2 regions of the Streptomyces sp. NPDC039424 genome follow, and region 1 is predicted to be linked to the other one. Evidence: riboswitches for the same ligand, from Rfam matches in the RefSeq annotation. Region 1 holds a riboswitch; the other holds the start of a gene.
The links. Region 1 has a riboswitch for cobalamin ahead of ACZ7L0_RS04790 ((2Fe-2S) ferredoxin domain-containing protein). Riboswitches for the same ligand answer to the same signal wherever they lie in the genome.
Positions count from the first base shown of each region.

Region 2: it holds a riboswitch for cobalamin, as region 1 does, so the genes downstream of both, nicT (Nickel transporter NicT) here and ACZ7L0_RS04790 ((2Fe-2S) ferredoxin domain-containing protein) in region 1, are expected to answer to the same signal.

Region 1 is NZ_JBVKAI010000002.1:3,192-6,379, forward strand. It holds gene ACZ7L0_RS04785 (helix-turn-helix domain-containing protein) at 1-834, shown strand, start outside; gene ACZ7L0_RS04790 ((2Fe-2S) ferredoxin domain-containing protein) at 861-1,268, opposite strand; cobalamin riboswitch at 1,310-1,499, opposite strand; partial or broken gene ACZ7L0_RS04795 (FAD-binding protein) at 1,528-1,704, opposite strand; cobalamin riboswitch at 1,849-2,104, shown strand; gene metE (5-methyltetrahydropteroyltriglutamate--homocysteine S-methyltransferase) at 2,226-3,188, shown strand, end outside.
Region 2 is NZ_JBVKAI010000005.1:357,889-361,076, reverse strand. It holds gene ACZ7L0_RS15970 (glycoside hydrolase family 13 protein) at 1-52, opposite strand, end outside; gene ACZ7L0_RS15965 (LAETG motif-containing sortase-dependent surface protein) at 302-1,228, shown strand; gene ACZ7L0_RS15960 (ArsR/SmtB family transcription factor) at 1,244-1,603, opposite strand; cobalamin riboswitch at 1,684-1,867, shown strand; gene nicT (Nickel transporter NicT) at 1,897-2,991, shown strand; gene ACZ7L0_RS15950 (nucleoside hydrolase) at 2,999-3,188, opposite strand, start outside.

The DNA of each region.
Region 1 (3,188 bases):
CGGTTGGAGCCCGATCACGGACTCGACCGCCTCCCGCACGCCGACACCGTGATCGTCCCGGGCTGGGCCGACGTCGGCCAGGACCCGCCGGCCGAGCTGATCGACGCGGTGCGCGCGGCCCACGAGGCGGGCGCACGCGTGGCCTCCCTCTGCACGGGTGCCTTCGTGCTGGCGGCCGCCGGGCTGCTGGACGGCAAGCGGGCGACCACGCACTGGGCGCACACCCGGGAGCTGGCCGAGCGTCATCCCCGGGTGACGGTGGATCCGGACGTCCTCTACGTGGACAACGACAGCGTGCTCACCTCCGCAGGCAAGGCCGCCGCCATGGATCTGTGCCTGCACCTCGTCCGCGTCGACCACGGCTCGTCGATCGCCAACACGCTGGCCCGCCGCCTGGTCGTGCCGCCGCACCGGGACGGCGGCCAGGCCCAGTTCGTGAACACCCCGGTCCCCGCCCCGGACAACTACCCGCTCGCCGGACTCTTCCCCTGGGTGATCCAACGGCTGGACCATCCGCTCACCGTGGAGGACCTGGCCCGCCAGGCGGGGATGAGCTCGCGCCACCTGGGCCGTCATTTCAGGGCGGTGACAGGTACCACCCCGCTGCAGTGGCTGCTCACCCAACGGATCCGTCACGCACAGGAGTTGCTGGAGACCACCGACGACACCGTCGACACCATCGCGGCGGCGACCGGCATGGGCACCGCCACGACGCTGCGCCGGCACTTCAATCGGACGGTGGGTGTGCCGCCGGACACCTACCGCCGTACCTTCCGCTCGCGGCCCCGGCCCGGCCCGGCCCGAGCCATGGCGGCGACAGCGCCGACGCCCTGAGACATGAGGGGCAGGCCCACGCGGGGTTATGGCTTCGGCCGGGGCGCCGCGCGACGCCGGGGTGGGGTGAAGGTGTACAGGTCGAGGATCGCGGGCTGGGGAGCGATGCCGGGGCCGCCCGCTCGTATCCAGGTGGCGATGTCCTCCGTCGCCTCGGGGTCGTTGACCAGGCCGAGCCAGACGGGGCGGGCGCCGGCGGCGCGGGCGGCCGGGGAGGGCTGGACGACGATCACGTTGGCCTGGTCGCATACGTCGAGGCAGGTGGAGACGCGTACGGGCACCACCTCGGCGAGACGTGCGGTTTGCGCCGCGTGATCGACGCCGGGCACTTTGGGGGTGCCGCAGCAGCAGTCCCGGCACACGACGACCCGGCACGGCACCGGGTCGGCCGGTGCCTCCGCCGCGGTCGTCTCGTCAGTCGGCCTCGCGGACATGCCGAACCGCCCTCCTCTCCGGGGAGATCCGCCCCGGTGGTCGTCGAGGAGGCGACCGCGTGAGTCTCCTGGCTCTCGGGTCGTCGCTCGTCCCGGTCTTCCCGCCCGTGTCCGGGCGGTGACCTGTGCGGGATCCGCTCGCCGATCACAGTGGCGGGACCGCGCCGGATTCACACCGGCTTCCTCGTTCCGCCGTCGCCTTGTCGCCGGGCATCATCGCATCCGGACCGACACCACGTCACCACCGGCGTCCGCAGGGTCAGGTGGCGGTCGCGGTCGCCGAGGCCCGGCCCGCCCGGCGGCCGGAGAAGAGGCAGCCGCCGAGGAAGGTGCCCTCCAGCGAGCGGTAGCCGTGGACGCCGCCTCCGCCGAAGCCCGCGACCTCGCCGGCCGCGTACAGGCCGGGGACCGGGTCGCCCGAGGCGTTCAGGACACGGCGGTGCGGGAGATACGCGAGTTGCCCCTGCGGCGGCAGGGGTGTTACCGGCGATAGCCCAGGGGACCTCCCGCGGCCAGAGTGCTGCTTACATGAACTCCGCGCCGCCAAAAGGGAGTTGACGCTGACCGCGGTACGCCCCGTAGGCTGGCCGGTGCAGCTGGTTCGCCCCGTCCGCCAGGCGGGATGCGTCGCAAGAGGGAACCCGGTGGGAATCCGGGACTGCCCCGCAGCGGTGAGCGGGAACGACCGCCGTCATACGCACTGGGCCCCACGAACGGGGCCTGGGAAGCGACGGCCAGTAGGTGTCTCGTACGAACGACCTCGTACAAGCTGTACGACCTCGTACGGCAAAGACGTGCCCGCGAGTCCGAAGACCTGCCAACTGCCCGTGTGCGAACGACTCGTGCGCGGACATCCCGGTGACCTCGAGGGCGGGTCGGCGTACACACCAGGTCGCCCCTTCGCGCTCTCGTCCCGTCCCCGGGATCTCAGGGATTCATCTCGCGAAGGAGATCTCCGTGACCACCAGGACCGCAGCCGCGGCAGCACGGGCCACCGTGTACGGCTACCCCCGCCAGGGACAGAACCGAGAGCTGAAGAAGGCGATCGAGGGCTACTGGAAGGGGCGTGTCACCGCCGACGCCCTCCAGGCCACGGCCGCCGGACTGCGCCGCGCGAACTGGCGGCAGCTGGCCGGGGCAGGCATCCACGAGGTGCCCACCGGCGACTTCTCGTACTACGACCATGTCCTGGACACCACCGTCATGGTCGGAGCCGTGCCCGCACGCCATCGAGCCGCCGTCGACGCGGACGCCCTGGACGGATACTTCGCCATGGCGCGCGGCACCCAGGACGTGGCGCCGCTGGAGATGACCAAGTGGTTCGACACCAACTACCACTACCTGGTGCCCGAGCTGGGCCCGGACACCGTCTTCACGGCCGACTCCACCAAGCAGGTCGCGGAGCTGAGGGAGGCGCTCGCCCTGGGCCTGACCGCCCGACCGGTACTGGTCGGGCCGGTCACCTACCTGCTGCTCGCCAAGCCCGCCCCGGGCGTGCCCGCGGACTTCGTCCCGCTCACCCTTCTCGACCGGCTGCTGCCGGTGTACGCCGAGGTCCTCGCCGACCTGCACGCGGCGGGCGCCGAGTGGGTTCAGCTGGACGAGCCCGCCCTGGTCCTGGACCGTACGCCGGCCGAGCTGAACGCCGTCGCACGCGCCCTCCGCGGCCTCGGCGCCCTCACCGACCGGCCGAAGCTGCTGGTCGCCTCGTACTTCGACCGGCTCGGCGAGGCCCTGCCGGTGCTGGCCAAGGCGCCGGTCGACGGTCTCGCCCTGGACTTCACCGAGGCCGCCGCCGCCAACCTCGACGATCTCGCCGCGGTCGGCGGTCTGCCCGGCAAGCGCCTGATCGCGGGTGTGGTCAACGGCCGCAACATCTGGGTGAACGACCTGGAGAAGTCCCTGAGCACCCTCGGCACC
Region 2 (3,188 bases), on a different contig from region 1:
TGGACGAAAGGTCGGTCACGTGGGCTCCCTTGGGGAAGGACGACAAGGGCATCCCTGTCCACATTGCCGGGAAAGCGAAACTTCACACCCTGCGGAGTAGATCATTCCCAGTGTGTCGAAGTTGTGATGAGGCATGAACTCCCCTTGCATCAGCGCAGGTTGACAGGGTTCAGCCGGTCGACCCACCATGTGCACACGCTGTGGCGCATCTGACCAATGGGCCCGGTGTTTCCTCTGCCTTCTCCTGCCTTCCCCCCTGCCTTCTCCGCATGGGAAGGTCTCAGATCCTGATGGGATACACATGTCCATAGCGAGACGTGTCACCACCCGCCGCCTGCTGGGGACGGGCGCCGCGACGCTCGCCCTCTGCGCGGCCTCCGTCGCCGCCGCCTCCGGCGCCTGGGCCCACGACGGCGGTGACGGCTGGAAGTCCGGCGGCACCTACAAGCCGGGCACCGGCGCGGGCACGGAGACCGGGACCGACCGCTGCCAGTTCTCGCTCGACGGCACCGGCTTCTACGACTCGGTCAAGGTCGACGACCAGAACCTCAAGCCCACCGAGGACGGCAAGGTCCACATCAAGGTCCGCACCGCCGGTGACGCCTCCACCTGCACCGCCTCGCTGGCCTCCTACCTCGCCCACGGTTCCTCCTTCGGCACCTCCGGCGAGCAGATCTTCGTGGACTTCGACTCCGTGACGGTGAAGCCGGGCCAGACCGAGTCCCTCGACATCGCGGTACCGGACGCGGGCTGCTTCGCGCAGATCGACCTCTATCGGGGCGCGGTCAAGTTCGACGGCGAGCTCGACGCCAAGGACGGGTTCGAGCACGGCGACCTGCCCAAGGGCCCGGACCACCCCGTCATCAAGGACAAGCTGATCGCGGCCTGGAACGGCGGTTCGAAGGACTGCACGTCCACCGAGACCGCCACGCCGACCCCGTCCGCCCCCGAGTCCGTCCCGGCCCAGCCCTCGACCCCGGCCGCGGAGACCGCCACCCCGACCCCGAGCGCCTCCGAGTCCACGCCCACCGAGTCGGCCACCCCGACCCCGTCCGCCTCGGAGTCCACCCCGGCCGCGGCCCCGACGCCCGACGGGGGCGGCGGCGACCTGGCCGAGACCGGTGGCGGCAGCGGCTCCGCCGTCATCGCCGCAGGCGCCGCCGTGCTCCTCGCGGGCGGCGCGGTGATCGTGGTCGCCACCAGGCGCAGGCGCACCGCCCGGGGCTGATGCCGTAAGCGGGTGTCAGCCGCCGTCCGCGGTGCAGTGCTTCAGCAGTCCTCGCACCTCGGTGTCCACCACCCGGTACCTGACCACCCGCCCCTCCTTCTCCCCCTCCACGACCCCCGCCGCCCGCAGCAGCCGCAAGGCCTGCGAGACGGCGGGGTCGTTCATTCCGGTCGCGATCGCCAGATCGGACACGGCCAGCGGGCCGGTGCGGTGCAGGGCCAGCAGCAGCGCGAGGCGCTTGGGGTCGGCGAGCAGGGCGAAACGGTCGGCCCACGTGCGCACATGGCCGGGCTCGCCGATCGCGGCGATGGCGTCGCAGACCCGGTGGCCGTCGATGGTGCGACGGTCCGCGCGGTCGGCAGGGACGAGATGCATGCCCTCATCCTCGCAGGCGCCGTTTTGTGATCTTCGATACCTGCGCAGGTACGCAGCTATGCAGGAAACCGCTCGCACCCCTACGGTGATCAGGCCGTGGTGCTCGGGAAGTCGATGCGATGTCGACGCGGCCCTCGCCACTGTGATCGGGGAGTTCCCGTCCCGTCCGGCACCCGCCGGGCCACTGGTCGTACGACCGGGAAGGCAGGGACGGCGGACGTACGACCCGTAAGCCAGGAGACCGGCCACGGCAGCTCACGAAGTGATCCACGAGGTGCTGGAGCGTGAACCGGATGGCCCTGCCCGAATCCACGTCGGCTTTCCGCTGGCGGCGCGAGGACACCCTCAAAACGGCAGGGCTGATGGCGGTGATCGTCGCCCTGCACGTCGTCGCGTTCGGGATCCTCTTCCTGCTCGTCGTCCCCGAGCACTACAAGGTCGGCACCAAGGCCTTCGGCATCGGCCTGGGCGTCACCGCCTACACCCTCGGCATGCGGCACGCCTTCGACGCCGACCACATCGCCGCGATCGACAACACCACCCGCAAGCTGATGGCGGACGGCAAGCGGCCGGTGTCGGTGGGCTTCTGGTTCGCGCTGGGGCACTCCAGCGTGGTCGTGCTGCTGGCCGCGCTGATCGCGGGCGGCACCCAGCTCGCCGGCAAGGTGATGAACGAGGGCTCTCGCACCCACCAGGTCCTCGGCTTCCTGGGTACGACGATCTCCGGCACCTTCCTCTACCTCATCGCCGCCCTCAACCTGGTCGCCCTGCTGGGCATCCTGCGCGTGTTCCGGGCGATGCGGGCGGGGACGTACGACGAGCGGGAGCTCGAACAGCACCTGGACTCCCGGGGGTTCATGAACCGGATCCTCGGCCGCCTCACCAAGTCCATCAGCCGGCCCGGGCAGATGTTCCCGCTCGGGTTCCTCTTCGGGCTCGGCTTCGACACCGCCACCGAGGTCACGCTGATGGTGATGGCCGGCTCGGGTGCGGCGGCCGGGCTGCCCTGGTACGCGATCCTGTGCCTGCCGCTCCTGTTCGCCGCCGGTATGAGCCTGTTCGACACGCTCGACGGCACCTTCATGAACTTCGCCTACCAGTGGGCGTTCTCCAACCCCGTACGCAAGGTGTTCTACAACCTCACCATCACCGGCCTGTCCATCGCCGTCGCCTTCTTCATCGGCACGATCGAACTGGTCGGCGTCCTGCACGAGAAGCTCGACCTGCGCGACGGCCTCACCGGCTGGATCGCCGGCCTGAACCTGGACAGCGTCGGCTATGTCATCGTCGGCCTGTTCGTCGTCGTGTGGGCGGCGGCGCTGGCGTACTGGCGGCTCGCGAAGGTGGAGGAGCGGTGGGCGGTACCGGCCCCCGCCTCCTCGGAGTGAGCCGCGTCTAGCGTTCGACCGTCTCCAGGTACAGCTTGACGAACCGGTCCACGTCCACGTCCAACGCCACGTCCACCAGGGGCTGTTCGCGGTGGCCCTCATGGATCTCGGACTCGCCGGGACGCGGGCGGCGGTCGACGATGGTCTGACCCCGGGTCGGGCCGGGGGCGAGGGAGACCTCGACGGGCAGCAGGCTG